DNA from 4 places in the Paenibacillus urinalis genome. Region 1 is predicted to be linked to each of the others. Evidence: riboswitches for the same ligand, from Rfam matches in the RefSeq annotation. Region 1 holds a riboswitch; each other region holds the start of a gene.
The links. Region 1 has a riboswitch for cyclic di-AMP ahead of PUW25_RS00490 (C40 family peptidase). Riboswitches for the same ligand answer to the same signal wherever they lie in the genome.
Positions count from the first base shown of each region.

Region 2: linked by a shared signal. The riboswitch ahead of PUW25_RS02065 (hypothetical protein) and the one ahead of PUW25_RS00490 (C40 family peptidase) in region 1 are both predicted to bind cyclic di-AMP.
Region 3: linked by a shared signal. The riboswitch ahead of PUW25_RS06050 (hypothetical protein) and the one ahead of PUW25_RS00490 (C40 family peptidase) in region 1 are both predicted to bind cyclic di-AMP.
Region 4: linked by a shared signal. The riboswitch ahead of PUW25_RS17810 (C40 family peptidase) and the one ahead of PUW25_RS00490 (C40 family peptidase) in region 1 are both predicted to bind cyclic di-AMP.

Region 1 is NZ_CP118108.1:98,545-106,310, forward strand. Features, by position in the region: gene PUW25_RS00450 (PAS domain S-box protein) at 1-742, shown strand, start outside; gene PUW25_RS00455 (pseudouridine synthase) at 778-1,479, shown strand; gene motB (flagellar motor protein MotB) at 1,591-2,385, opposite strand; gene motA (flagellar motor stator protein MotA) at 2,372-3,172, opposite strand; gene PUW25_RS00470 (hypothetical protein) at 3,320-3,613, shown strand; gene PUW25_RS00475 (4a-hydroxytetrahydrobiopterin dehydratase) at 3,855-4,151, shown strand; gene PUW25_RS00480 (c-type cytochrome) at 4,246-4,608, opposite strand; gene PUW25_RS00485 (GNAT family N-acetyltransferase) at 4,722-5,219, opposite strand; gene PUW25_RS00490 (C40 family peptidase) at 5,344-5,811, opposite strand; cyclic di-AMP (ydaO/yuaA leader) riboswitch at 5,818-5,959, opposite strand; gene PUW25_RS00495 (hypothetical protein) at 6,243-7,064, opposite strand; gene PUW25_RS00500 (M1 family metallopeptidase) at 7,077-7,766, opposite strand, start outside.
Region 2 is NZ_CP118108.1:442,901-450,666, forward strand. Features, by position in the region: gene PUW25_RS02055 (NAD(P)H-hydrate dehydratase) at 1-359, shown strand, start outside; gene PUW25_RS02060 (hypothetical protein) at 486-932, opposite strand; cyclic di-AMP (ydaO/yuaA leader) riboswitch at 1,297-1,474, shown strand; gene PUW25_RS02065 (hypothetical protein) at 1,609-2,004, shown strand; gene kdpF (K(+)-transporting ATPase subunit F) at 2,137-2,214, shown strand; gene kdpA (potassium-transporting ATPase subunit KdpA) at 2,287-3,957, shown strand; gene kdpB (potassium-transporting ATPase subunit KdpB) at 4,018-6,042, shown strand; gene kdpC (potassium-transporting ATPase subunit KdpC) at 6,058-6,633, shown strand; gene PUW25_RS02085 (histidine kinase) at 6,691-7,766, shown strand, end outside.
Region 3 is NZ_CP118108.1:1,352,781-1,360,546, reverse strand. Features, by position in the region: gene PUW25_RS06075 (carbohydrate ABC transporter permease) at 1-319, opposite strand, end outside; gene PUW25_RS06070 (ABC transporter permease) at 337-1,299, opposite strand; gene PUW25_RS06065 (alpha/beta hydrolase) at 1,335-2,090, opposite strand; gene PUW25_RS06060 (serine hydrolase domain-containing protein) at 2,453-3,367, shown strand; gene PUW25_RS06055 (HAD family hydrolase) at 3,505-4,176, opposite strand; gene PUW25_RS06050 (hypothetical protein) at 4,371-4,784, opposite strand; cyclic di-AMP (ydaO/yuaA leader) riboswitch at 4,925-5,082, opposite strand; cyclic di-AMP (ydaO/yuaA leader) riboswitch at 5,221-5,444, opposite strand; gene PUW25_RS06045 (glutathione peroxidase) at 5,819-6,298, shown strand; tRNA gene PUW25_RS06040 (tRNA-Leu) at 6,388-6,470, opposite strand; gene PUW25_RS06035 (urease accessory protein UreF) at 6,792-7,490, shown strand; gene PUW25_RS06030 (nitrogen regulation protein NR(II)) at 7,763-7,766, shown strand, end outside.
Region 4 is NZ_CP118108.1:3,845,743-3,853,508, forward strand. Features, by position in the region: gene PUW25_RS17790 (right-handed parallel beta-helix repeat-containing protein) at 1-827, shown strand, start outside; gene PUW25_RS17795 (substrate-binding domain-containing protein) at 896-1,864, opposite strand; gene modA (molybdate ABC transporter substrate-binding protein) at 2,024-2,872, shown strand; gene modB (molybdate ABC transporter permease subunit) at 2,869-3,546, shown strand; cyclic di-AMP (ydaO/yuaA leader) riboswitch at 3,954-4,092, shown strand; gene PUW25_RS17810 (C40 family peptidase) at 4,097-4,957, shown strand; gene PUW25_RS17815 (cell wall hydrolase) at 5,095-5,745, opposite strand; gene PUW25_RS17820 (cell wall hydrolase) at 6,059-6,700, opposite strand; gene PUW25_RS17825 (MFS transporter) at 6,848-7,766, opposite strand, start outside.

The DNA of each region.
Region 1 (7,766 bases):
TATTTCTAGAGACATTACGGGCCGCAAGCGGATGGAGGAAATGCTCCGCAGGTCAGAGAAGCTGACGACCGTTGGACAGCTGGCAGCAGGTGTAGCCCATGAAATACGTAATCCTCTGACAACACTTCGGGGCTTCATTCAGCTGCAGCAGCAGACCAAGAAGCTGAATCCGAGGCATATCGACCTTATGCTGTCAGAGCTGGACCGGATTAATTTGATTGTCGGCGAGTTCCTCATATTGGCTAAGCCTCAGGCGGTTAATTTCCAGCAGAAGGACATCCGGTTTATTATGGGTGATGTCATTTCTCTGCTCGACAGCCAAGCTCATATGCACGGTATCGAATTCGATATTGAGGCCGAGGGACCATCGATTGTGCATTGCGGAGAGAATCAATTGAAGCAGGTGTTTATCAATATTTTAAAAAATGGGATGGAAGCAATGCCGGATGGAGGAACGATCCGTATTGCGATCTCTAAGACTCCCGATGAGCAGATTAGAATCCGAATAAAGGATCAAGGCATTGGTATTCCGGAGGATATCATGCATAAGCTTGGTGAGCCGTTCTTTACGAATAAGGAAACGGGAACTGGGCTTGGACTTATGGTCTGTCAGCGACTAATTCAGGCTCATAAAGGCACGATGGAAATTGAAAGTGAGAAGGGTAAAGGAACGACGGTAACCATTCTTTTACCCGAGGTCCTAGATGGTGACACCGACCCTTCTGATGTTGAAGCAGTTTAAGCATCCAGATTTTTTAATGTTAGGTGAGTGAATGAATGCGAATTAATAAATTTATTAGTGAAACAGGCTATTGTTCCCGAAGAGAGGCGGACAAGCTGGTAGACAGCGGAAAAGTAACAATCAACGGAGTTGTGGCTGTCCTTGGCAGTCAGGCGGAGGAAGGGGACGAAGTGCTGGTTGATGGGAAGCCGCTTCGTGCCAAAGGCAACACCGTATATATTGCATTAAACAAGCCTGTCGGCATTACCAGTACGACAGAGCAGCACATTGAAGGAAACATCGTAGATTTTGTGGGTCACCAAGAACGTATTTTTCCGATTGGCCGGTTGGACAAGGATTCAGAGGGTCTGATCTTAATGACGAATGATGGAGATATCGTTAACAAAATCCTCCGGGCCGAAGGAAAGCATGAGAAGGAATATATTGTGACTGTGAACAGGCCGGTGACAGAGTCTTTCCTGAGAGGAATGTCCAGCGGTGTGAAGATACTAGGTGAGAGAACACTGCCTTGTACGGTGACTCGCATCTCCGACAAGACCTTTCGCATCATTCTGACGGAAGGGAAGAATCGGCAGATTCGGCGGATGTGCAGTGCGTTTGGATATGAAGTGCGCAAACTGAAGCGAATTCGGATCATGAACATTCATCTCGGTTCCCAAACGATCGGTACTTGGCGAGAATTAAGTGAGCAGGAGAAATCGGAATTAGGGAATCTCCTGAATTACAAGCTGATCTAAGCAAGCACGAGCAATGACCATATAACAAAGCCTCCAACAGGATTGGAGGCTTTGTTTATTTCCGTGCAAATGGATCCATTCACTTGTCCTATTCGCTATTCAGCTGTTTAATTACTCCACACTCATCGTGTTAGAGCTTCCAGTGTATTTTCGAATAATTGAAATTTCGACGCGTCGATTCTGGGCGCGACCTTCTGGCGTATCATTAGACGCGACAGGGTGATATTCCCCATAGCCGCTAGGTGTAAATTTCGAAGGATCCAGATTCGTGTTCAGCAGCATAATTTTCAAGAAATTCAAAGCCCGGTCGCTGCTCAGATCCCAGTTGTCATTATATTGTGCATTGTTGATAGGCATATTATCCGTGTGACCGGTAACAATGACATCATAGTCAGGAAATTGCTGCAGCATGCGGGATATATTCTTAGCTAGAACTCTTGCCTCGGTCTTCACTGTCGCTTGCCCTGAAGCAAAGACAGCATTGTCTGCGATGGTAATCATAAGCTGTGATTGATTGAGCTTGGTATCCAGCTGTTCGGTGAGCCCGTTCTCGCTAATATATTGATCGAGCTGCTTCTTCAGCTTCTCCAGCTCTTCCTGCTCTTGCTTCGCGAGCTGAGCCTCTTGAGAAGTCTCCGGATTTTTGGGCGGAGTCGTTTCGTTGCCTAAGTCCATGCTGGGATCGGTGGGAAAGGCAGACTTGTTATCCAATACACCCGTACCGCCATTAAGCGCACTGCTTAGAGCACTCGCCATTTGTTCAAACTTCTGAGCATCAATAGAGCTCATGGAGAACAAAGTGATGAATAAGGCCAGAAGCAAGGTCATCAGGTCAGAATACGGAAGCAGCCAGCTCTCGTCTACATGCTCTTCATGCTCTTCATGTCTTTTCTTAGTCTTTTTCACCTGTGCTTCCCTCCTTGCTTGCTAGCTCTGCGCGTTCGCTCGGGGTCAGGAATACGGACAACTTCTGATTGATCGCAATGGTGGATACACCAGATTGAATGGACAACAGACCTTCGACCATCATTAATTTAAGCTCGGCTTCTTTTTTGGAAATACGCTTGAGCTTATTCGCAATTGGATGCCAGAGCACATATCCTGTAAATATACCTAACAGGGTCGCAATAAAGGCAGCTGCGATGGCGTGAGCCAGCTTGTCCATATCACTGAGATCGCCAAGGGCGGCGATAAGACCGACAACCGCGCCAAGAACACCAAGCGTAGGAGCATACATACCCATTTGAGAGAAGATCAATGCGCCTGTCTTGTGTCGTTCCTCTGTCGCGTGGATGTCCTCCATCAAGACGTCACTGACAAATTCCTGATCATTGCCGTCTATAATCATACGCATCCCGCTGCGCAGGAAGTTATCGTCGATTTCGTCTACTTTTGCCTCGAGTGCGAGGAGTCCTTCGCGACGCGTAATGGATGCCCACTCGGAGAACATGCTGATCAGTGATACCTTATCAATCATCTTCTGCTTCATGAAGACAATCTTAAACAGCTTGGGTATTTTTTTGACCTCTGACATGGGGAATGCCATAAAAATGGTAGCCGCCGTACCACCAAAAATAATCAGGTAAGCTGCAGGGTTGTTCACCAAATTAATAAGTGGTGCACCCTTAAAGATCATACCTACAACTAGGGACACTAACCCTAGTATCAGTCCAATAATTGTTGAAATTTCCATCATACACCTCATCCATGAGATTTAATCTGAATCCTTTCAAGATATCCCTTTGATTTATAATATTTATCGACACGTTATTCATTTTTGTGAAGGGTTAATTTTCCGGTATAATAGAAACACGATACTAAAAATGGAGTGAACACACGTATGGGCGTAAAACATGGACGCGAGTATAGTGACATATTAGAAGATTTGATTAAGGCCATTGGAAAAATTCCAGATCGATATACGTTCTTCGAGATGGAAGAAGAGGACTGGGAGCGGCTTGGAGCTGCAGACCGGCGCGAGGTGGATGAAGCGCTTGCAGAAGATTTGTTCTACGCCCTGGGAGGCGAATCCATGATTACGGTGGGAAGTGGAGTCGTGATTCATGACAAGGAAAATCATCGTCTGAATATATTAATAGGCGAGGATGAACTGGATTTCGTAGCCCTGATTTAGGGCTAATGGGGCGCTGGAATTAGGATCGCTTACATGATAAGATGGAACACGATAAGCCGTTTACCAGATAGCAAACGGTTCCTTATTGTAAGATATCAGTAAATATAGAGATAGAATTGCACCTAAGCTTGCTGATATGCTTAGCATTCTTTTACTGCATTTAATGCAGTGCCTGTATTTACGTGAGGCACCGGGTCTGCTGAATGTAAGTACGTCTTATCAAGGAGGTTAGATTGAAGCGATGGTCTTTACACAAGAGGAAGTAGAAGCTCATCTAGATAAACTTGAGGGCTGGGAATACGAAGAGGGGCGCTGGATTGTCCGTAAATTCACGTTTACCAGCTTCATGAAGGGGATTGCCTTTGTTGATGAAGTCGGATTAATATCCGAGGCATTCAATCATCACCCTTTTATCACCATCGATCATAAAGTGGTCACACTGCGGCTCACTTCATGGGATGATGGAGGAATAACAGCGATCGATATTAAAGAAGCACAACAATATAATGAAGCTTACGATAGAATGATGCAAAATTAAGCTGCAATAGGAATTAACAAAACACGCCTGCAGGAGTATGTTCTGACGACAGATACAGACTCTTGCAGGCGTGTTTTATTTAAGTTATACGATTCTACTTCTTCTCGGCCAGCCACAAAGCAAGGTTGGCAATCTCTTCTTCCGTGAGTTGACCTTCAAACGCCGGCATCCCGCCGCTTGTGCCTTCACTAATAATCTGGTACAGCTTATTGGCATCATGTTCTGCACCAATGGTTTGCAATGACGGCCCCATACCGCCTTCCAGTTGATTACCGTGACAAGTAATACAGCTTGCCTTCGCCTTCTCCTCAGCAGCAGCAGCGTCTAGTGTTACCTCAGGCATTGCCGGAGGCTGTTCCTCTTCAGCCACATGTTCTCTTCCTGGAACCGTAAACATTAACACGAGGGCAAAAGCGCAAGCGAAGAAAAATAACCCACTCATGATCCATTTCTTCATTCGTTGTGTCCTCCTACTATGTACAATCCTTCATTTATTATAAAGGATCATGAACCTGCTTCATAGTATTTTATGGTAAATATTTAAACAAAAGTTAGGAGAGACAATCATGTCTATTTGAGCTTTGTTCCGGTATACACCATACAGAAGAACAGCTTAGGACCCTCTGGCGTAAGACGCTCATAGGTATCATGAATAGCAAATCCCGCTTTCTCATAAGTGCGGATCGCTCTTTTATTCCAGGTGAGAACTTCAAGATCAATCTCATTCTGCGGCTGCCGGGCAGCAGCTTCTTGTACAATGGAGCTTACGAAGGGGGCTCCGAGCCCCTGCCCGCACAGATCAGGTCTCAGACCGAGACCAAGCCGGGTCACACCGGCTAGAGGAAATAATTGTGCGAACCCGTATAGCTCACCGGTATCATTTACAATGGATAAATATTGTGTGCCTCGGAGCTTAGGGTCGCCGAATTCAATCTCAAGTGCCTTCATTTGCTCCCAGGGCAGCCAGCCATATATGTTATAAGGAGGTTCGTACTGCCAAGTGCAGATCTCAGCTGCATGCTCTTCACTCATAGAAAGGGCATGAAAGGTCGTGCCTTTCTGCGTCATGTCATCGTCTCCTTTGATTCCTCATCAAATAGTCCTCCCTAATATAATATAAAAAGCCCGAAGATGGATTACTATTTAGTAATCTAATCTTCGGGCTATAAAGTTCGTTCCAGCACAATGTTGCTTAATCTAATGCAGCAGTTTCGTATTCTTCCGTACTCATGATACGTTTTGCACCAACGTAACGTTTTTCATAGTAGCTCTCGTCCAGCTTGCTGATAATAACTCCTTTGGAGGAGGAAGCATGTGCAAATTTACCGTCACCTACGAAGATGCCGACATGGGATACACCATTTCCGCTTGTGTTAAAAAATACAAGGTCGCCAGGTCTCATCTCAGAACGGGATACAGACTTGCCCATTTTGTATTGAGAACCAGATTGATGAGGCAGATCGATGCCGAGTTTATCAAATACATACATGGTAAAACCAGAGCAATCAAATCCGTTTAAAGTCGTACCGCCATATTTATATTCGGTTCCCTTAGCGTTATCAATGACCTTGTCCATTTTGGAATCGGCGAATGCACTTCCTGTTCCGATGGAGAATGCAATAGCAAGACTCAGTGCTGCAGCAGTTAGTGACTTTTTCAAGAAAAAATAATCCCCTTCCAATGCCTGCGAGGTTAGCTTAAGGATTCGGTAGAAGGTTCCCCTATGATCACTTACGTTGCGAGATCAATTCACCCATAAAAGTGGTTCCCCCGCTTCCCAGATGCCAGGAATTTGGCTGTTCTAATGATGTGCACCTGTGAAAGTCGCTCACTCTTGTAAGACTATGTACTTAGTTAGTTAGTAAAAGTTACAACAATTATTACAAAGTTGTTACTAGAAGTTCTGGGCCTATTGTAACAGAGATTGTGTAAATTTGGCAATCGTTTTTTGATAAAATATTACAAAAAACAAGCCTCACTCTAGGAAAAGAGCGAGACTTGTAAACTATTTTGACGTTAAGCAGTCGGACTTAATTTCTACTATGAAAGCGTTATATTCGCGCTGGAGCGATATTATTTGAGACAATAAATTCAGGCCTCTTCGCTGTTGGATCGCCAAATGCTGAATTGCGAACTAATCTTCCATACATTGATCAGTGATCGAACGAGATGGTAAGACTGCTGGAGAATGAGGGCTAATAGTCCTGTCCATATGAGAGATACGGCCGTGAAAGCACTGAACAGCAGAATAGCAAGCGTACTAAGTGTCAGGGCAACTCCAGTGACAGGAAGTGCATGACGGAGGCAGATCCATACGGCGCCAAGGCTGCTTCGACTACCTGTCAGTCCAAACTGGACATATAGGAGCAGCTGCTTGATGATGTAGGCATAAACGATCCATAAGATGACGTAAGGAGCCGCCTGCAGAAGAAGATTCTGGTTGTAGACGGCATTCATGAGAATGGGGAGCACCTTTGGAAGGATCCAGTAGGCAGGCAGCAGCAGCAAGATGATCTCAACGAGATAGAGTAGAGATGTCTTTTTCCAGTGCTTAAGTGTCCCTCGAAAAAAGGAGAAGCTTTTGGTGCTTGCGTCTTCATGAAGGCTGTGAAACAGACCCGCCCGAATCAGTGGAGTAATGAGCATCCTTAAAATAAACATGAGGACAAGCAGCCATACATATTCATGGACTGTGGAGCTGGTGCTCAAGCTGATCTGCCCCTCTAACCAGAACAAGATCTGGCTGAGCTCATGAGGAGGGGGATCCGGATAGCGCATAAGCAAGGGAATGACCGCAGAGGATACAATCTTGTACAGAAGCACACCCCATAGCAGCTGGTACAGAAACAAGAATATAACGATTAGAAAATGACGCTTCACCAATTTAAAACCTTCGGAGAGATAAAATTTCATCAACTATACACCTCACCATGACAGACTTCCGAGCAAGAGCTCCAACACTTTGGTAATACTGATATTAAACCGGGTCTCCAACACTTCATCTCCTTCAGCTTTTAAGTAGTTGTTCATATGCTTGTTCTCAAGTGTGATGGAGTACTCGGGATCAACCATTGCCCACTCCAGCGGAGACTTGTAAGTCAGGTTGTAGATGATTTCTCCACCTTTACCGTCCCATACCTTGCGGATCATATGTCCATCTTCAAACGTAAAGACGATAGGAATCTCGGAGTAATCTCCTGCATTCTTAGCCACTCGGATCGAGGAAATATAGCTTGGCTCTTCAGGCGTTCCCTGTTCCTTGATGGCGATGGAATCCACGGAGAAATCAGCCATTTGGCTGCCGTAAATATATTGATCAAAATAAGTGTCCCACGATCTGCGGGTAACCTGCTCTACAACCTTTTGGAATTGAGCAGTCGTCGGATGCTTGAATCGATACTTGGCTGCATAGGTAGCCATAATCTGATCCATCTTCTTGGTCCCCACCTGCTGTTCTATACCGAGGAGGACGAGTTTACCTCTTGTGTATACATTCTCTGCATAGTGATTATGAGAGTCATACTTCCATGCCTCCTGCGTAAGTGATGCCGGCGAGCTCATCGACGCAGATTGCAGCGGGAGGTTGGGAGTGAGTCCATATTCCTGCTCCATTAG
Region 2 (7,766 bases), 340 kb from region 1:
GGGAGATGGCTCGTTTGATGGGGATATCCACGAAGGACGTCCAGCGAGACCGGATCACCCATGCGGCGGCATATGCAGAGAAGACGGGCGTTATCCTTGTACTCAAGGGCTCGCGCACGGTCATTGCTGCTCCTTCAGGCAGCACCTATATTAACCTGACCGGACATCCCGGTATGGGAACCGGCGGTGCAGGGGACGTGCTGACCGGCATTATAGCGGGTCTATTGGCTCAGGGATGGAGCGCTGAGCAGGCAGCAGCATACGGTGTATATCTGCATGGACTCTCCGGAGAACGTGCTGCATACAAGCGGCATCATCCGGGAGGCATTATTGCCGGCGACATTATTGACGCATTGTAATACAGCGTATTGGCAAGGAGCCGCCGGTAAGGCGTCTGCACACAGATTTACAAGTCAAATTTAAGGACACGCAGAAGCGTGTCCTTTTTACGTTTAGTATTGGAGTAAATCTTGACGACCAGGAACTTAGAAGGAATAATACGTCAGCCCATACTCCATCAAAAAAGAACGAACGAGCAGTCTGGAACTGATAACAGGATGCAGCTCTTCATCCGCGTCCTGCATCATTTGCAGATCTGCGAGTGCTTCCTCGGCTATTCGGGTTCGTTCCATTCCCCATTCCTGTTCATGATCTGCAACGCAGAGCTTGGCCTGCTCCACGGTCAGCTCCTTCAGGATGGCAAACACAGAGATCCATGGAATCAGATCCCCGGGAGCACTCTCCTGTGGCAGCTCAAATTCAGCAAAGCCGTGTGCTGTCCCGCAGGTTATTTTAAACAATCCGCAGTAATGATATTTCTCCTCTGTCAAATAAGGAAGCCGGCGTGAATCATAGCGTATGATTTCCATCGAGCTGATCGCATCCGTTGTATAAGCAGGTACTGAATTATTCCCCATATAGGCGAGTGCCACGAGTATTCATCCTCCATTAATCATCCTCATTATTATGTTGATCATCATATAGCAAATGTCACAGACGAGTAAAATGATCCTTGTTCTAAAAAAACCGGTTTTTCAGCAAATCGGACGAAATGGATGAAAGTAAGCGGTTAATTAAGGGCCAATCTCGACCGATCGGACCTATATCTATCGTTGTCAGCTTCTTGCGCAAAAAGCAAGGAAAGTGGAGTTAGAGAGAGGAACGAAGAGGAAAATAAAGATAACAATCCGCTATGCGAAGTCAATGATTCGAAATTCGTCTTATATGAGGAGCGGACTTTCTTTACAGCACATTCGGTCAGGATTATGATTCTTGGCATAAAAGCTTTCGCCATACAATTTCATACCGCTTAATCCTTTGATGAATGAAAAGGAGCGGGGGAACCAGTGAGGTTTGCTATGCAGGCTTCGAGGGGTGAATCCTGAAGAGCACACCATATGTGCTTAGTACAGGTAGGGCGACTCTCACGCCCGAATCCGACAGCTAACCTCGTCAGCGTATCTAGAGAGACTTTCTTATATCCGAGCTCTTAAGTGGCAGCGGCTTGTTCCCGCCTGCCTACGAATAAGAAGCTGCGCGAGAGAGATTTCTCTTGCTCGGCTTCTTTTTATTGCCGGATGAAGGGAGAAACAGGAGGGGAATGCACAAATGTCCGTTGATGACGATGACGTCATAATTGTTGCAGCTGGGGGTAAGCCGGGCAGATCCTTTATAAAGACCCTGCTCATGAAGGGTTTGCCGTTTGCCATCTTGGTCAGCTCTGAGCATGAGCGTAAAGAAATGCAAAGGCTCTATGTGGAACCGGTCATTCAAGTGGATTCTTTCGAACAGGCACCTGAGCCCCCTGATTTCCACGTAGGTCACGTATTTCTGTTCGAGGAGAGTCTGCCCGTGTGCTGTAAGTACATCCAAGTCTGCCGGTCATGGACCTGTAAGCCAATCTATGTCATTACAGAGCGAAGCAAGCCGCGGCTCATCTACAGAGGGCTTGGTGCAACACATGTCATCTACAGCCGCGGCAGCGACTGCTCTTTCTTACTCTAAACCGGAATCGGGAGGTGCTAAACCAATGCTGGATTTTATCATGATCGTATTGATCAGCTTGTTGACGCTTATTTCAATCGGAGTTATCAAAGGCTCAGACTTAATCACCTCGGAAGGGAGTGAACAAAAATGATGTGGGTGCTGCTTGCTATTGCAGCTGCTGTATTCATTTATTTGGTCTACGCACTGCTTAACCCAGAGAAATTTTGAGACAGAACAAAGAACTAGATTCATTTAACAATGAATAAACGACATTCACTAACAGGAGGCTGATAAGTCGATATGTTAACCGTTATATCCATCTGTGTGACCCTCGCGGTCGTGCTCCTGCTGGCTCGCCCTGCAGGTCTATATATTGCAAGTGCATTCCGTTATGAACCAACCCGGATCGATCCGTGGTTCAAATGGATAGAGAGACCCCTCTATGCTGTCAGCGGCATCAAGGAGACGAATCAAACCTGGAAGCAGTACGCAGCTTCCTTTGTCATCAGTAACACGGTCATGATTGTACTCGTCTATCTGATCTTTCGGATACAGGCCCATCTGCCGCTGAATCCAAGCGGTGTAGCAGGTATGGAGCCGACGCTTGCTTTTAATACGTCGATTAGCTTCATGACCAATACGAATCTGCAGCATTACAGCGGGGAATCTGGTCTCAGCTATTTATCACAGATGATCGCCATTGTGTTCATGATGTTTACTGCTCCGGCCTCGGCCTTTGCGGTGGCGATCGCATTTATTAGAGGACTTACAGGCAAGCCGCTCGGTAACTTCTTCGTAGATGTCGTGCGAAGTATAACAAGGGTATTGCTTCCTGTCGCTATTGTCTCCGCTATTCTGTTTATTGCTGCTGGTGTTCCACAGACGTTAAAAGCAACAGCAGCCGTAACGACGCTTGAGGGTGGTGTTCAGGAAATTGCGAGAGGTCCAGTAGGTTCCTTCCTGTCCATTAAACAGGTGGGGAATAACGGCGGTGGATTTTTCGGAGTAAACTCGGCTCATCCGTTTGAGAATCCTAATGGATTCACGAACCTGCTGCAGATGGTGCTGATGCTTCTGTTCCCGGTCTCCCTGCCCTTCGCATATGGCAAGATGGTGGGGAACAAGAAGCAAGGGCGTGTCCTGTTCGTCTCGATGGCGATCATGTTTCTCGTGCTGATGGGGGTATCACTTGGTGCTGAAACGAACGGTAACCCTGCGATGGAGGCTGTAGGAGTTCAGCAGGAAGGCGGCAGTATGGAGGGGAAGGAAGCCCGCTTCGGTGTGGCCTTGTCATCTCTGTATTCGGTCGTAACGACCGCTTCCGAGACAGGAGCAGTTAACACGATGCATGATACGCTGACACCGCTTGGCGGTCTTGTCACTTTGGCTAATATGATGCTGAACACGGTGTTCGGCGGTATGGGAGCCGGCTTCCTGAATGTGCTCATGTACGCACTCATTGCTGTCTTTTTATCCGGTCTGATGGTGGGACGCACTCCGGAATTTCTCGGCAAGAAGCTGGAAGGCAAAGAGATTAAGCTGATTGCAATCAGCCTGCTGATTCAGCCGCTGCTTATTCTGGCTCCTACAGCTTTGGCACTGTTCACCAATGCGGACACGATATCGAATCCCGGATACCATGGTCTGTCGCAGGTGCTGTATGAGTACACTTCATCGGCTGCCAATAATGGCTCCGGATTTGAAGGCTTAGGAGATGCTACACCGTTCTGGAACATTTCGACCGGAATTGTCATGTACTTGGGCAGATATCTGTCGATTGTACTGCTGCTTGCGGTTGCAGGATCACTGGCTGTGAAGAAGAGCATCCCTGTGAGCTCAGGTACATTTAGGACGGACACCTATTTGTTTGCCGCGGTCTTTGTCGGTACCGTGCTGATTGTAGGGGCACTAACTTATCTCCCGGCGATGGTGCTTGGACCGATCGTAGAGCATTTGACGCTGAGCAGATAGTGTAGGGACGATTTTCATAAAAAAGTTGAAGCTCTTATTTGAATGGAGGAACGATCGTCAATGGGACAAAAGAAATCAATGCTGAACAAGAAGCTCGTGCAGAGAGCGATGCTTGAAGCTGTCTATAAATTGAACCCGAAGTTAATGCTGCAAAATCCGATCATGTTCGTCGTCGAAGTGGGTATGGTGATCACGTTTCTGTTGACCCTGTTTCCGAATCTTCTCGGTACGGATGGCTCACGGGGATTTAATCTGACCGTCACAGTGATCCTGCTGATTACTGTCTGGTTCGCCAATTTTGCGGAGGCGCTTGCTGAGGGCCGGGGGAAGGCACAGGCCGATAGTCTGAAGCAGACCAAGCAGGACATTTCAGCAAACAAGGTGGCTGGCGATCACATCAAGGTGGTCTCCTCCTCAGAGCTCCGTAAAGGCGATGTCGTATTTGTAAGAGAAGGTGAGCTGATACCGGGTGATGGTGAGGTTATTGAAGGACTTGCTTCCGTCGATGAATCGGCGATTACGGGAGAGTCGGCACCGGTCATTAAGGAGGCTGGCGGAGATTTCAGCTCGGTGACAGGCGGCACAAGGGTTGTCAGTGACCAGATCAAGGTCCGGATTACGAGTGACCCGGGAGAGTCGTTCCTTGACCGGATGATCTCCCTGGTGGAAGGTGCCAAGCGGCAGAAGACACCGAATGAAATCGCGTTAAACACCGTACTGATGAGCCTTACGATTATTTTCCTGCTCGTTGTTGTTACGCTTCCGTTTTATGCGGGTTATCTGGAAATCCAGCTGGAAATCCCAATCCTTATCGCTTTGCTGGTTTGTCTGATTCCGACGACCATCGGCGGTCTGCTGTCTGCTATTGGGATTGCAGGTATGGACCGAGTTACTCAGTTTAATGTGCTGGCGATGTCTGGTAAGGCAGTTGAAGCTTCTGGGGATGTGAGCACCATTATATTGGATAAGACGGGGACGATCACTTATGGGAACCGAATGGCAAGTGAATTTGTGCCGGTTGGAGAAGAGACACAGCAATCGCTAGTGTACTGGTCGGCTGTCAGCTCAGTCAAGGATGAGACGCCGGAAGGGCGATCGGTGCTGGAGCTCATGAAGAAGATGTCGATTACGATGGATGAAAATGCGGCCGAAGGGGAGTTCGTACCTTTTAGGGCGGAGACAAGAATGAGTGGGCTGGATCTTCCTGATGGAAGACGGGTACGAAAGGGCGCAGTGGATTCTATTAAAAAATGGGTGAAGGAGCAAGGAGGCAGCATCCCGTCGAACCTTGATACGAACAGTGATGCCATTGCAACAGCCGGTGGGACCCCGCTCGCAGTTGCAGTCGACAGTAAAATCTACGGACTGATCTATCTGAAGGATACGGTCAAGCCGGGGATGAAGGAGCGCTTTGATCAGATGCGTGAGATGGGGATCAAGACCATCATGTGTACAGGTGACAATCCGCTGACCGCAGCAACCATCGCCAGAGAGGCCGGAGTGGATGATTACATTGCGGAAAGTACCCCAGAGGATAAGATTGCGGTGATTCGACGAGAGCAGGCGGAAGGCAAGCTCGTCGCGATGACTGGAGACGGAACGAATGACGCACCGGCCTTGGCCCAAGCGGATGTAGGGATAGCGATGAACAGTGGTACGGTTGCTGCTAAGGAGGCGGCCAATATGGTTGATCTTGATTCTGATCCCTCCAAGATTATTGAGGTGGTCGCGATCGGGAAGCAGCTGCTGATGACACGGGGAGCGCTGACGACGTTCAGTATCGCGAATGATATCGCCAAGTATTTTGCCATTATTCCGGCGATGTTCATGCTGGCTATTCCTCAGCTTGAAGCACTCAACGTCATGAAGCTGGGCTCACCGTCATCTGCCATCCTGTCTGCGCTTATATTTAATGCGATTATCATTCCGCTGCTGATTCCGCTGGCGATGAGGGGGATTCGGTATAAACCCATGAGCACGGCAGGCCTGCTTCGCCAGAATCTGCTGATCTATGGCATCGGCGGCGTAATTGCTCCGTTTATCGGCATCAAAATAATTGACTTGATTGTACACATTTGGGTATAGGAGGAAGATACAGATATGCAAGTATGGACGATATCACTGAGGGTAAGCCTTGCGCTGCTGCTGCTGCTTGGACTGGGCTACAATCTGCTGGTCACCGGCATCGCACAATTCACCATGCCGCATCAGGCGAATGGCAGTCTGATCTACAATGAGCAGCAAGAGCCGATCGGTTCAGAGCTGATTGGGCAGCAGTTTACAGAGCCCGCGTATTTTCATGGAAGAGTATCCAGCATCGAGTATAATGCAGCAGGCTCGGGCTCGGGCAACTATGCTCCTTCAAATCCCGATTTACTTGCTCGTATGGAAGCCTCCATACAAGAGTGGCAGAAGGAGAACCCCGAAGTCCCTATAAGCCAGCTGCCCGCAGATCTTATCACGAATTCAGGCTCGGGGCTTGATCCACATATTAGTCCAGAGGCGGCAAGAGTGCAAATTCCACGAATCCATGCTGAAACCGGCATCTCCGAGGAAGAGCTTATGCAGATGGTTGACCAGCATACCAAGGGCAGACAATTCGGTTTCCTGGGAGAGCCTGTCGTTAGTGTCCTGGAACTTAATCTAGAGCTTCAATCGAAGTTTACAATTCAGTAAAGGCGGCAGGAGGGGAGCTGAATCGATACCTTTCGCAGAAAAACACCGGAAGAAATATTGGCAGTTATTCAGAAGCAGGGCCGAGGCAGGCTGCACATCCTGATTGGTGCAGCGAGTGGAACAGGGAAGACGTATCATATGCTGCTGGAGGGCCGATCGTTAAGTGAGCAGGGAGTCCATGTTGTGATCGGCTCTATGACGGCCTCCGACCGGGTCGAGACATCCCAGCTCATGAACGGGCTGGACCGAGTTCCTGGCATCATCTGGAGCAGAGGCGGGACAGAGACGGAGGATCTGGACGTGGAAGCGATCCTCTGCTGTCGTCCTGAATGGGTTCTGGTCGATGAGCTGGCCCACCGTAATCGTCCAGATGCAGCTGCAAGAACTCGGCTTGAGGAAGTAGAGCGGCTCCTTAAGCATGGCATCAGTGTGGTCACGACCGTGAATGTCTATGAACTGGAAGGGGTTCAGCATACAGCCAGTCAGCTGACAGGCATCAAAGCGGCGGAGGTTCTGCCTGGTCATGTGCTCGAGATGGCGGATGAAGTAAGACTTGTAGATGTGACGCCAGAGAAGCTGCTCAGCAGGGTGGAGCAGCACAAACTCCGGGTTGATCAGCACTCCTCCGTCGTGAAGGAGGGGAATCTCTCGGTCCTGCGTGAGCTTGCCCTGCGGCTGGTGGCAGAAGGCGTTGGCGAATCCTTGATCAAGCTGCGAGAAGAACAGGGATATACAGGGCCTTCCCGCACGGGAGAACGGATCCTTGTCTCGGTGCAGTATCACTTTAACGGCTCTATCTATATCCGTAGAGGGCAGCAAATTGCAAGAAGACTGAATGGGGATCTGCGAATTGTTACGTTTGTTGACCCTGACCGTAAACGGACCAAAGAGGAGGAGGCATTTCGCAAAGCGATGATTCAGCTCGCTGATAAAGTGGGGGCCAAATTCGAAGAGCTGCCGCTTCGGTCAAGACGAATGCTGCCCGATCAGCTCGTTGACTATGCCTTGAGAAATGGAGTGACCCGCATCGTTATGGGTCATTCCAAGCAGAGCTTCATCCAGGAGCTGCGGCAGGGGTCCGTCGTGAAGGAGGTGCTCCGCAAGATCCGTCATGTGGATTTGTTTCTGGTCGC
Region 3 (7,766 bases), 1.3 Mb from region 1:
GGCCATAAGCCATACTTGTCGTCAGAAACAAGCTGAGCGGCAGCCCGATCACAAGCAGCTTGGTCGTATTCCAATATCCGGTCAGGATACTCCCATCCGAAAAGAGCGCGGTATAGGAATCCAACGTGAACTCTTTAGGAAACATGAGCAGCGGATTCTCCGCATACTCCTTCGGCGTTGCAAATGAGATCATGATGACATTCCAAAAAGGAATTAAGATCAGCAGCGCCATCACACTCAGGACGAAAAGAATAAAATAATCGATAACCGTCATTTTATTGCTTAAGAACTTTGGTTTTTTTCTAGCCATCGTGCTCATCTGTTTATTCTCCTCTCCTATCGGAACAACCCGTCTCCACCCAGCTTCTTGGCTACCCGGTCCGCTGCCAGCAATAGGAACATGTTCACTAGAGAGCGGAACAAGCTGACGGCAGTCGAGAATGAAAAGTCCGTTGAGGACTGGAAGGTAATCCGATAAATATAGACATCAAGTACTTCGGACACATTCTGTGTCGCTGCATTCGCAAGGTTGAAGATTTGATCAAAACCGGAAGACATCAGTCCCCCGACATTCAAGATGAACATGACTGTAATCGTCGGAAGAATATTCGGCAGCGTAATCCGGAACATCTGCTGCAGTCTTGATGCACCGTCAATCTGAGCTGACTCGTACTGGTCCTGATCAATTCCTGATATGGCCGCCAGATAGATGATGGCCCCCCAGCCTGTTGATTTCCAAATATCAGTGAGCAGGAGCATCGGCACGAAGGTATCCTCTGAACCGAGGAAATTAATTGTTGGCAGGCCGACTAATGCAAGCGCACTGTTCACCAGTCCATCGTAAGCGAGGACATTGATGACAATCCCCGAGACGATAATCCAGGACAGGAAGTGCGGAAACGTAAATACGGTCTGGAATATTTTTTTCGTTCTTCGCATCCGAAGCTCATTCAGCATCAGTGCAAGCAATATCGGAAACGGGAACTGGACAATCAGCTTCAAAATGTTGATATATAACGTTCGCCATACCGCATCAATAAAGGTAGGATCTCTGAACACATATTTAAAATTCTCAAATCCGACCCAAGGACTTCCCCATATGCCCAGGTTCGCTTTATATTCCTTGAACGCGAGCGATAATCCGCCCATCGGCAGATAAGCAAACAGGATAAGCCAGATTAACCCTGGGATGAGCAGGGTATACGTCATACGGTGTTTCCAGATTTCCGCGAAAAGTCTTCGGCTTCGGGTTGGATTCGGCTTTACTTTTTGGCCAGATCCTAGAGCAGCTGGTTTCAATTTGCATCTCCTCACTCTTCATAAATCTAATCTTCTTAAGCTTCCTCACAAAGAAATTCAAAAGCAGTGCTCAAATGTCTCTCCCAGAAAGACCAGTCATGCGCTCCCGGGCTCTCTACATACTTGAATTTATAAAGTGAATGATGCATATAAGCGGCGAATTCACGATTCATGTCTACAAAAGGATCCTCACTCCCGCAGCAGCAAAGTATGGATGGAAGACGGGCCCCTTCGTCAGACCTTGCCCGGGCAAGCGCATACAAATCCTCATGTGGCTGTACCTCTAGATTTGTGCCGAATACCCCTTGCATCTCCTTGATCAAGTCAGTAGTCATATCACTTCTGTGCAGCCTCTGCTCGATATCCGTCACCCCTGAAAATGAAACGACTTTACGGTAACGCTCTGGATAAGTCAGTGCGCATTTGAGTGCTCCGTATCCTCCCATCGACAATCCAGCGACATAAGTCCGTTCGGGATCCTCGTTCATGTGGATGAGATTGGCACAAGTCCTGGGCAGCTCCTCGGTGATGTAATAAAAATATTCGAGGCCATGCGCCATATCGGTGTAGTAGCTTCGATTGGCCTCCGGCATAATGACTGTGCACCCATATTTCTGCGCATACGTCTCAATTGTGGTCATACGATGCCATGTGCTCGCATTATCTCCTGCACCATGCAGCAAATAAAGCGTGTACTTCGGTCGTTCCCCGTATTCTGTGGGAGAGATCACATGGATGCTTGTCGTCATACGGAGCGTCGGCGAACCTGTCTCTATTGCTATATAGGCCATAAAAACCCCCTTTCTGATTCAATATTCGAATCGTTTCACTACACTATTCTACGGTTATTCCTCTGTTTATTCGATAATACAGTCATTTGGAAGCGCTTGCTTCGAATCGTTTCTATAACTATCATAAGCTCTTCTCCAGAAGATTGTCAATGCAGTTTACATGGTTTTTTTGCTGATTCTAAAAAGCACTGCTCCAGATATTGACTTTCAAATGAGCCTGTAATACCATATTTCACGAAATTCAGAGTACTGGACTTAAGCTAATTTAGGAAAATGATTCACCGTTCTAAACGTTTCGAAGCTATGACTTGCACTGAAACCTGTGTCAGATAACTGCTGGCGGGGCAGGAATGGAGGAACCTATGATAAGTACGTTGAACGGCTTTGAGAAGAAGATTAGAGCACAAGACTTAAACGTCTTTTCGATTCGTGTGCTGCAGGATGGCGGGCTGGTTGGAGAATGGAACTGGGATCAGGACATACGTCGTCAGCAGCATTCTATCAGCAAATCATTTACTTGCATGGCTGCTGGTCTTGCCATTGAGGAAGGAAAGCTCACACTGGATACGAAGCTCGGTGAATTTTTCAACTATAACACCACTTATCGCTCTCAGGATCCACAGCTTCCCTCTCCTGATGAGCTTACCCTTTATGATTTGTTACGGATGTCTTCAGGGCATGACGCTCCACCACTCTGGCTGCCGGAGCGACAGTCACTGACGGAGAAGGACTGGGCAAAATACTATTTGTCCCTGCCGCTGGACCGCCCTCCCGGCAAGCAGTTTACCTACAGCAGCGGCGATACCTTCATGATCTCGGCGTTGATTCAAGCAGCCGTCGGTGAGACGGTCCACCACTATTTGAATTCCCGTTTGTTTGAGCCTCTGGGTATTCATCACGTAGAATGGGAAACCTCGCCTCTCGGAGTCACACTCGGATGCGCAGGTCTCGTGATCAGTACCGAAGAATTAAGCAGATTCGGCCAAATGCTGCTGGATGAGGGGGCTTATGAGGGCAGACAACTGGTGCCTGCAGAATGGATTCAATTTGCGACTCGCAGGCATATTGATTCTGTCGGTGAAGGAGACTGGTCGCTCGGCTATGGCTGTCAGTTTTGGATGTGTTCTCACGGAGCATATCGAGGGGATGGCGCACACGGCCAGCTGCTCGTGATCATACCGGACCGGAGAGCCGTGATTGCTGTTAACAGTGAGGAAGATCGTATACAGTCTATCCTTGACGCGGTGTGGGAAGAAGTCCTGCCTATTTTAGAATAAACCGCCTGACTCATTCATAATCCAGCCGCTTGAATGCAGAAAAACTGCACCCCAGCTGTTAGTTTGTCCTAACGATTGGAGTGCAGTTCCTACACCACAGCCATTTCATCTGTAATAATCAGGGTCTGATATTATGTTTATAGCAGCAGTGCCGTCAGTGCATTTAGATCATTCACTGTATAGTCCGGCGTATCCTGAGCACCAGTGGAAGGCTGATAACGCCCGTACCCCTGCATAATTCGAATCGTAAGCATTCCAAGCGATTTGGCTGGGATAATGTCATTATCAATACGATCTCCGATCATAATGGACTCCGAGGGCTCCGCTCCGGCTGTTTTCAGCGCATATTGGTATAAGCGCACATCCGGTTTGGACATGCCTTGTTCAGCAGAACAAGCGATAACATCCACAAATGAACGAAGTCCATATTTCACCAGACGCTCTTCCGTACCCGGACTTTGATTAGCCACGATACCGATTCTGTAGCGCTCACCCAGCTGCTCAAGAACAGTCCGAGCTTCGGCATACGGCTCTTCGAGCTCCTTTTGAAACTTAAGCCTAGTCTTGATATACGCTCTGTCCTCCTCCGAAGGCACAAGCTCCGAAATCGCGTACTGCATGGGAGAAGCGATGTAATTGGAATAGCTCTGAATAAATTTGCTGCGTACGTCCTCCATTGTAATGTTATACCCGAGTCCATTTGCTTCTCTCACAAATTGGCCGATAATGTGATCAACGGGAACCCATTCATTTACGAGTGTATCTCCTATATCAAAAAAGAGCCATTTCACATGATCAAACTTCCCCATAATGCCATTCTCTACCTTTCCATCTGTAAATATAGAAAAAGAGACCCATGCTTATATCACGAGTCTCACATGCTATGTTTCCTTTAACTCCAGTATATCAATCCTGCATCTAATTACGCAAACTGTATAGTAAGCACCTACACTAGCCATTAGCCGCAGTCTCCTGCTTCTATCGCTGTGTGCGTGCAGATCAATTAATTAACAGCAGCCCGTTCTCCATTTAACAGAAATCCTACTTCGCCCTTGATTGTAAAAATAACGTGGTCTGCGCCCATACCGCGGTATACTCCGCGAGGATGATTCAGCTGTGTAATAATGGTAATCGGCTTACGTGTCCAGGGTCTGCATATTTGCAAAAACCGGCAGGTCAGATTCAAGCTGTTCTCAAAAATAAAAATACGTCCTACCGCCGCATTAGGCAGCAGCCATTTACTTGTAAACGCCGTATCCATACGTATAATGTGCTCTACTCCAAGCCGTTTGACCTGCTTCTCTTCCTGTGCACTGTTCGTCAGTACAGCAAAAGAAAGCTTCTTGTACATTAATAATCGAATAAAATTTCTGGCCGCTTCATTTGGTGCCGTAACTAAAATAACTTCATCACTCATTACAATCATTTCCTCCCTGTTATAGAAAAAGACAACAAAAAAAGAACACCGACGATCAAAGGCATGCCCGGTGCTCTCCCACCTATATCTCAGAACATGGCAAAACATGACCTGTTACATAGGCACTACTCGGCTTGCTGCCTCTCCCTTTGTTACGCTTACGAGGTTAGCTGTCGGATTCGGACAAGAGAGATTGCCCTATTCATGACAATAGCCATGAAATTCACCCCATGGATCAATGCATCCACATCTGGGTCCCCCGCTTTTTGGATCAACAAAAATTCAGCGCATAAATAAAACCACAGAGGATTAAACCTCTGTGGCTGATCGCTCACAAGATTTATCATTCCTCTCTCAAACGTTAGCACAGAAGATAACTAAAGAATGTTCACGATAAGGAAGTGAAGGAAGCGTATTGCATATCTTCCACATCTCTAGTGTAACTCTGTACAGCTTACGAGGTTAGCTGTCGGATTCGGACGGTGAGAGTCGTCCTATCTGTTCCTCATGATTCCATATGACATTTCATATGAATCTTCGGATCAGAATTCACCCCATGCATCGTGTATCATTCGGCTCTCACACCGAATCAAGCACGCTGCCTTACTGTGGTTCCCCCGCTCTCCGCCATATTAGGCAGAAATTAAGCGACTTATAGCAATGAGAAATTACTCAAATATAAGGTTTTCGGTTGCTCAAGATTTACGATATGAATCATACACCCGTTGAAAATCGATGTAAAGCTCCTTCAGGGGCTCATTACGACGATTTAGCGCTGTTTTGGGATAGAATAAGAATAAAATATTCCCCTCTGTGCATTCAGCTTATCTGTTCTCAGTTTATCTCGTTTTCTCGCTTATTTCAAATGACCAAATTTGCCTTCGACAGTAGATCCACTCTTTACAGAAGCTTTGTTTGACTTTCTCCATATATTGTTTAAAATTAAATTGTTATCAATACGAATCAATTTCATAATACCTTTAGCTGCTTCAATCAAGAGTATATAAGTTTCAATAGAAGGGATGGATGAAGGCATGTCGATTTATCAATACCAAGTGAACACACTCAAAGGCCAGAAGTTAAGTATGGAGGAGTACAAAGGAAAAGTACTCTTGATCGTAAATACAGCGAGCAAGTGCGGACTAACCCCTCAATACAAAGGACTGCAGGAGCTATATGACAAATTCAATGACCAATCCTTTGAAATTCTCGGTTTCCCCAGCAACCAATTTGCCGAACAAGAACCGGGCTCAAATGATGAAATCGCAGAGTTCTGCCAAATGAACTATGGTGTGAGCTTCCCGATGTTTGAGAAGATTAAAGTCAATGGAGATGAGGCACATCCGCTGTTCAAGCACTTAAAGGACAGTGCACCAGGTATACTTGGCTCGAAGGCGATTAAGTGGAATTTCACCAAGTTTCTTATCGATCAGAACGGAAATATTGTAAAAAGATACAGTCCGCAAACGACACCGGACAAGATTGAAGCGGATATCGCCAAGCTGTTAAAATGAGAATTTTGCAGGATACCCCTGTTGACGCCTCACCTACATTGAGCGAAAAAAAAGAGCTTGAAGCAATTGCTTCAAGCTCTTTCGTATGATGCGGTCGAGAGGACTCGAACCTCCACGGGTATACACCCACTACCCCCTCAAGATAGCGTGTCTGCCATTCCACCACGACCGCGCATCTTGTTCAGCATTTTCGTGCCAACAAAATATATTATACACACCTATTGATCATAAGTAAAGTAATTATTTTGAATTTTATTAATTGACCTTCAAAGGAGAACAATATGTAAACTATATGTTATTATAAGTTACATTAAAATCAGACTTTCATCCATTTTAATGTTGTTAATCAGTTTTTCATTGACAGTGTAAGGATATTTATGTAAAAATACATATCAAACATAGCGATATTCGATAATAAATTGACATATACATAACATATAATTCCACCCAAGATGGTTATCACGATGTTTAACACAATAAGGGGGCGAATCTGGTGAACAGAGGAAATAAGCTTCTTGATTATGTAAAACTGCTTGATTCCTCACTTCAAGTCGGAGGATTCTCTCATTCCTTCGGACTCAAGTCATACATCGAGGAAGGTACAATCCAAACAACTACCGACCTGGAGACATTCATGCGATGTGAGCTGCATCCAAGTCTTGTGCAATTGGAAGGTATGGCAATCAAGGCCATCTACACAGCAGTAGAGCAGAAGGATGAGTGGAGAATCGCCCTTATTGATAAGATGCTTCACGTCAAGCGAACCCCTGTTTATAAACGTGAATCCTCCAGAGCCATGGGAAAACGTCTCATTAAACTATCTAAAGCGCTGCATCCATGGATGGACTTTGAGCATTTCGAAGCTCTTATCCACCGATATGATGCTGTCGGCTCACTCCCCGTCGTTCACGCCTGGATCAATACTCAGCTTGAGGTTACCGCCGACGATGCAGCTTCCGGTTATCTTCATGCCGCCAAGGATGTGTGCCTGATTCACGCAAGACGACTCTTAAATATCGAGACCTGCGATCTTAATGCCTTGTCCAGCTTACTGGACAGCGACCTCGAAGAAGAATGGAACAGAGCCAGAACCGCAAGCCTTCAGCCCTTCCAGAACTCGATTCTGTCAATGCAATCCCTCATACCGGGCTTCCCCTTCCACGAACCCGGTATTGAACATACAAGAGCTTAAGCCTAGTGCCCCTCCAGCTCACCTCTTCAGGCCCCCCCAAGCCTCTCCCTATCTAAAGCACGCCTGGCTCCCTCCTCTGCCAGCGTGCTTTTTTTCGTCATAATTCCACCTTATGCTGTCGCAAAAGAACGACGCATGTAAGTGATTAATGATTGTTAGATGACGCAAGAACGTATATAATAACATCAACCTTTTTTTGGAAGAAACTCCATCTCAATATTACATCTCTGATCCATTAAAAATGTCAATATAAGTATAGGGAGAGACTACTATTGC
Region 4 (7,766 bases), 1.7 Mb from region 1:
TGTATATAGCCGGTAACTATAACCGTATTGAAAATATAGAAGCGCATCATAACCGAGATACTGGAATTCAGCTTGGCCGCTATGCGTCCACTGCAGGATACAGCGAATGGCCCGCTTATAATGAAGTTATTAATTCATATTCACATGACAATTACGACCCTGATAATGGCGAAGATGCTGACGGCTTTGCTGCTAAGCTTACGGTCGGCCCCGGCAACGTATTTGATGGATGTATAGCGGCTTATAATGTCGATGATGGCTGGGATCTCTATACGAAGGATGATACAGGCCCGATTGGGACGGTAACGATTCGCAACAGCATTGCCTACAAGAACGGTCAAACCTCGGACGGAACGTCTACTACGAGCAGTGACGGCAACGGATTTAAGCTGGGTGGAGAGGATATCGGGGTGAATCATACGGTGGTTAACAGCATTGCTTTCCAAAACAAGAAGCACGGCTTTACTTTTAACAGCAATCCCGGCTCCATTAACTTCAAGAACAATACATCCTGGAGCAACGGACAGAGTAATTTTGCATTTGATGAGGGTACGCATATCTTCACAAACAATTTATCCTTTGCCGGAGGAGCAAGCGATAAGACGAGCGGAACAGACGTAGCATCCAGCAACGTGTGGTGGAAAAACAAAAAAAGCGTCAATACGAAGGGGCTGCTCGCCAGCAGTGAAGATTTTCAGTCTCTTGTTCCCGCAGTTGCTCGTGACGCAAACGGAAATCCGGTATTGGGCAATTTCTTGAAACTGGCTTCAGGCAGTGATTTGATCGGAGCCGGGACACCAAGCGGTACAAATATTGGAGCACGTTAATTGTTACTACAAACATGCAAGAAGGAGCCGACAAGCGTTCGGCTCCTTCTTACATATATTCACAGATTTCAAGCCTCAAACAGCACTTCCCCTGTCCGGGATAGATTATATCCCGATATTGAACCCAGCTCCCGGATAAAGGACTCGGAACGCAATATATCCAGAACAGTTCGGATAAGCACTTCATTCTCGGGCTTGTTTATTAACACAAGGTCATATCTCTCTATCGTCAGCGGAATGAATTCCACCCCTTGCACAATCGTTGCCGCTTTCTCGATGCCTACTCCGACATCTGCCTGTTTGGAAGCGACCCTTCCGGCCACAGCCAAATGATTGGATTCCTCGTCATAATAGCCCATTAGCTCTCGGGCAGCGATCCCATGCATACGAAGCTGTTCCTCAAGCAGCACCCGTGCTCCTGCACCCCGCTCCCGGTTCACCATACGAATTCCCGGCTTGGCCAGATCCTTCCACTCATGCAGTTCATGAGGATTGCCAGGCTGAACGTATAGTCCTGCTCGTCTGCTCATCAAATTCACAACTTTATAAGAGCAGCCGATCAGCAATTTGCGAATATAAGGAATGTTGTATTCTCCGGTATCTCCGTCCAGTAGATGGGTGCTGACAATATCGGAATGTCCCTGATACATGGAAATTAAGCTGTCCAGGCTGCCTACGTAGGATCTAAGCGGCCTGATGCCAGGCGAGCGCTTCTCTATATGCCGCACCAAAATATCGAGGCTCATATCTTGTCCTGTAATCACCACTTGCCTTACTCCCTGAGTCGTCACCTGAACAGCTGGTGGATTCGCAGGAGCATCGATCACCGGAGTTAAAGATCTTGTCTCCTCACTAGAATATTGACCAACCCCTTTGGAGCGCTGCTTGTACGCCTCAAGATCAGAGTGGTCGACCCGCATCTGCTTACCTACACGATAGGCTGTAAGCTGCCCCTTCTTAATCAGATCGTACACCGTTAATTTTGATATTTTTAGTAGCTGGGCGATTTCCTCGGTTGTATAGGAAATATCAGTCACATCTACCACCCCTCTTGTCAGGTATGCAATAACAAATGATTAATGCTATTGATTGTACCATACTCTTTTCTTACCCTCGTATTGTAATTGTTCAAAGAACCAATATAATATATTTAATTATATCTAATTATAATCAAATATATCGATTGGATGGAGATTATGTTAAAACAAACGAAGCTTAGTATGATTTCTTTCTTCCTTCTAGCTCTGGTATTCATATCTGCCTGTGCATCACCCAATGCTTCTTCACCAAACCCTTCAGCAGACCATAACAATTCGGACAGCAGCGCATCCTCGACTCCTTCATCTGAACGCACAGAGCTGACGATCTCAGCGGCTGCAAGCTTAACTGATGTACTGGAGGAACTACAGCCTCGCTTTGAGACAGCTCATCCTGGTATAAAGCTCAGCTTCAACTTTGGCGGCTCCGGCTCTCTTCAGCAGCAGATTGAGCAAGGGGCACCGGCTGATCTGTTTTTGTCAGCAGCTGAGAAAAATATGCAGGCCCTTATAGATAAGGGGCTCATGGATACAGAAAATACGACTACGCTGTTAACCAACGAGATCGTACTGATTACATCCAGCAGCAACGAGCTGCCTATGTCCTCTGAGCAGGATCTCACTGCTGAAGATATCAAGATTGTTGCCCTCGGCATACCTGAAAGTGTACCTGCAGGAAGCTATGCACAAGAGGCGCTTACTTCGCTTGGCTTATATGAACAGCTCCAACCCAAAATAGTTCAGGCCAAGGATGTGCGGCAAGTATTACAGTATGTCGAAACCGGGAATGCCGATGCCGGATTTGTATACAAAACAGATGCACTTACTTCCAGCAAAGTGAAGATCGTGCACACTGTCGATCCCTCAAGCTACACAGCAATTACATACCCTGTAGGTGTGGTATTGGACAGTGCGCATCCCGAAGCGGCAAAAGCGGTTTATGACTTTTTACAGTCTTCTGAAGCCCAAGCTGTATTTACTAAATACGGGTTCTCGGTGCCTGAATGATGTCAGCTTCATTTGACTGGCATGACTTCTGGGCTCCTGTGCGCTTATCCTTACTGGTTGCCCTATTGTCCAGTGTTATCACGATTGTGATGGGCGGGCTTACTGCAAGATGGATGTCCAAGAGCAAGTTCAAAGGAAAGCTGCTGCTAGAAACAGCGTTTATGCTGCCAATGGTCCTTCCACCCACGGTTGTAGGCTTTCTGCTGCTCGTCCTGCTGGGGAGAAATAGCTGGATCGGAGCATGGATTGAGGCCATCTTTGCCGCACCTGTCGTATTCTCATGGACAGCCTGTGTCATCGCCGCCGTTGTCGTCTCGTTTCCACTGGTGTATCAGACGATGAAGGTCGGATTTACGTCCATTGATTCCGAGCTTGAAGCTTCCGGACGCTCGATCGGTGCGAATGAATGGCAGGTATTCCGGTATATTACACTTCCACTCATCTGGCCTTCTGTTATTTCTGCTTATATTCTCGGATTTGCACGAGCGCTTGGTGAGTTCGGCGCAACGCTGATGCTTGCAGGCAATATTCCAGGAAAAACTCAAACCGTCCCTACTGCCATATACATTGCTGTGGACAGCGGGAATACGGTCATGGCCTGGGCCTGGACGATTGCGATCGTACTTATGTCGTTCCTGCTGCTGCTTCTGACAGGACGCAGAAAAAAGAATTAGCATTGTATATATATATAAACAGAACCACTCCAATGCAGCGGCAGGAAATCAGTGAAATCAGTGTATGCAGCATAAATAATAGTTCAAACCAAACCCTTAGTTGATTTTAACGAAGGGTTTTTTGGTGCTCAATTTATTAATATATTTTCGTTTTTGGAATTATTACAATATATGGATATAAAATGGGTCCCGAAAACAATTTATTTAGTTACAATATTGTTACTTTAATGGATACCTGTTTCAAATCAATGACAATTTATTACCCGACTTAGCGGAAATTATTCGAAAAAATCCGGTTCTTTCTATGTTTTATTCCAGTAATTGGTGTACAAAAAGTAAAACAAAGGTAACATTTTTGATACTTTTTAACCTTAATTTATTATATATTAATTACAGTTAATTCATATTAAAAAAGTGTGCCGAATCTATCAGAATAGTACGGGGGACGATTTACAACATTTGGGGTGAATGCAGCAGTTAAGAAATGCTAGAGTACCTTCTACTCGAACCCGACAACTAACCTCGGAGGCAATTGGAGGAAATTTTCAGAATGAAGAAGTTTGGTAAATATATGTTGTTCTCATCCCTGCTCGCAGCTGGGTTAATCATGGGTAATGGACAAGCAGATGCATCCTCATCCAGTACCAATACGGTAAATATTCAAGTGAACAGTAATCTGATCGATTTCCCAGATGCGGAGCCATTCCTGGATCAGAATTACAGTACACAAGTGCCGGTCCGCATGCTTGCTGACGAAATGAACTATACGATTAAAGTATTTAAGAGCGGAAAAGAAACGGTGGTCAAGCTGTCCAAGGGCGGTACAACCATTCGTATTCAAACCAACCAGACGACTGCGATGGTCAATAGCAGCAAAGTAAGTCTTGGCACGCAAGTGTTCATCCGAAATGACCGTACATATGTACCCATTCGTTTTGTATCAGAAGCCATGGGCTATGACGTAACTTGGAAAAAGGATCTTATGCTGGCCATGATTAGCACAACCGGTAAAACATACAGCCCTGCACTTATTCCAAACGACCATGTCAAAGGCACCAGCATTGTAAATGAAGCGATGAATCACATCGGCGTTCCTTATGTTTACGGCGGTTCAACCACAAGCGGGTTCGACTGCTCTGGTCTGGTTAAATATGTATTCGATAAATACGGAGTATCCCTGCCGCGTACAGCAGCTACCCAATATAACCAAGGCTCATCTGTATCCAAAGGAAACCTGCAGCAAGGCGATCTGGTCTTCTTCAAGACAACAGGAAGCTCGATCTCTCATGTCGGTATCTATGTAGGAAACAATAATTTTATTTCAGCGACCAGTTCCTCCGGTGTAAAAATCGACAGCCTGGACAATACCTATTGGGGTCCTAAATACGTCGGTGCAAAAAGAGTTCTATAAAATGAAATGTATATAATTAAAACCCCTTTGCTGCTTGCCTGCAAAGGGGTTCATTATGTATGCTCTGTATTGATACCTATAGCAAAGAAGCTGCCACAGTAATTTTGTGGCAGCTTCTTTTTATATATGATATTGGATTAGTTCGTAAACAGATGATTACCGATCTGCTTGATCGCTGGACGTTCCTTGCTCCATTCGGAGGTTGCGATCTCAGGGTTATAGTAGTACAGAGCTCCACCTGACGGATCCCAGCCATTGAGCGCACTCTTTGCCGCCTTGATCGCAGTCTCATCAGGAGCCAAATTGTATTGGCCGTCATCTACGGCGGTAAACTGTCTTGGCTGCAGAATGACCTCTGTGATGGAGTCCGGGAATGCATCCGATTGAACCCGGTTTAAGATCACTGCTCCGACCGCTACTTGACCTTCAAAGGATTCTCCCCGGGCCTCGCCATGGATGGCCTTGGCTAGTTGATTCAGTGAGGTTTGGTTAATCGGTGCTTTTTTCTTAAGCACGCTGATCGTCTCTGGCCCTGCGATTCCGTCAATCTTGAGTCCAAATTGCTTTTGGAAGGAGCGAACGGCCTGCTCCGTTGCCTTACCGTAATATCCTGTTGACCCTGCATTCATAAATCCGATACTGCTTAGTCTTTCCTGCAAGTCCAGCACATCAGCACTCTGAATTCCCTGCTGCATTACCGCAGCACTTGCACCTGCCGGTGCAGCAACCGTTCCATACGCTCCCAGAAGCGCAGCACAGATCATTAGTCGTTTTGTCAGTTTTCTCATTGATGTCATTCCTCCAGTTGTGTTTGAATGTGTCGCCGAAGCAACACCTGTCATAGTTCTGCATTCAATTGAATGTATCTATAAATATAGATAAGTGTATATTTAGATATATTTGGATACAAATCGCCTCATATAGCGATGATGTCACTGCCTATATGTCAGTGCAGATATATTATGATTAATCCGCTGAAAGCTACCAATATCGAGTACTAATGATATCCTTCAGCGGATCATTCTTTTTCCAATTACAGTACAATCTCCATCTTTACAGTAAACTGTTGCATTTTATACAGAAGCGAATTGGATCCATCCGCTATTTCGTAAATACATGATTCCCAAGTGTTTGCGTCACAGGCCGGGATTTAATCCACGACGAGGATGCTGTCTTAGGGTTATAGAAATACAGAGCACCCTTGGAGGGATCATAGCCCGTCAGCGCCCTGCGGGCAGCCTCATAGGATGCAGCCGTTGGACTGCTGAGCTTACCGTCCATTGCCGGCGTAAATTGATTCTTCTGGAATATGACGTTGGTTATGGAGTCCGGAAAAGCATTGCTCTGAACCCGGTTCAGAATAACGGCACCCACCGCAATCTTACCTGTCAAGGATTCACCGCCAGCCTCATCCTGTATAATTCCTGCCAAATGCCGAAGCACCTTGTTATTGATTGGAGCAACAGCCTCAAGCTTGGACTTCGTATTAGGACCGACAACACCATCCACACTTAATCCGTAAGCTCGCTGGAATGACTTGACGGCAGCTTTCGTATGGTTACCATAGTAACCGCTGATTCCAGCCGTAAAATAATTTTTGCTATGCAGTCTTTCTTGTACTTCCACGACCTCTGCACTTTGACTGCCAAGGCGCAGTGTCGCCGCATCTGCTGATGCCGCTGAGCCCAGCACGGAAAGTGCACAGGCACATGTTATTAATAGAGTTGTTATTTTCTTCTTCATTAAGATCAGATATCCTCCAGTTTCATTCATGTTAGTCTGTATCATCAAGGACGACTGACTTCATTACTTGAAAAGGCGGAACACAAACGTTCACCTACGAACTACACTATATCACAGGTTACAAATTTGTCATATCTGACAATGGTCCTAATCTTCGAGCTCAAGCCCTTTAGTCTCTCGGCCAAGGATAAGAACCGCCGCTGCTCCTATTAGCACGGTAACGAAAAACAATACGAAGATGGATTCCACAGCGACCCCTTTTTGCACCAATAGTCCTACGAGCAGCGGTGCAAGGATCCCCCCGACCCGACCGATTGAGGCTGAAAGACCGACACCTGTAGAACGCGCCTTAAGGGGATACAGCTCCGGTGTATAGGCGTACATTCCTCCCCAGGCTCCAAGGTTAAAGAATGATAATGACATCCCTGCCAGAATCAGGCTGACTTCTGTTTCCGCATTACCGAACCACAGCGCACTTATCGCAGTCATTACCAAATATACAACGAGAACAAACTTGCGGCCGAACCTCTCGATGAAGTACGCTGCTGTGAAATATCCCGGAAGCTGGGCCAATGTCATAATCAGCACATACTGAAAGCTCTTGACCAGCTCAAAGCCCTTGATCTGCATAATGCTTGGCAGCCACAGGAACATCCCATAGTAAGAGAACACCACTGTAAACCATAGAATCCATAGCATCAGCGTCGTCTTGCGATGCTCAGTGGACCACACCGATGCAAATTTCTCGCGAAACGGAACTTTACGCAGCTCCTGCTTGTTCTCAAGCCGAGGTGAATCCTCGATGGCTCTTCGCAAGTAGAGTGCATATAGGGCAGGCAGCGCCCCGATCAGAAAAGCCACTTGCCATCCGTATTCGGGAATAACGAAAAAGGAGATCAGCGCAGATAGAATCCATCCCGCTGCCCAGAAGCTCTCCAGCAGCACAACGGCTCGTCCCCGCTCTTTGGCCGGTACAGACTCCGATACGAGCGTAGAGGCTACAGGAAGCTCTCCACCAAGTCCGACCCCGGCAATGAACCGGATAATGCATAGAAACACGTAACCT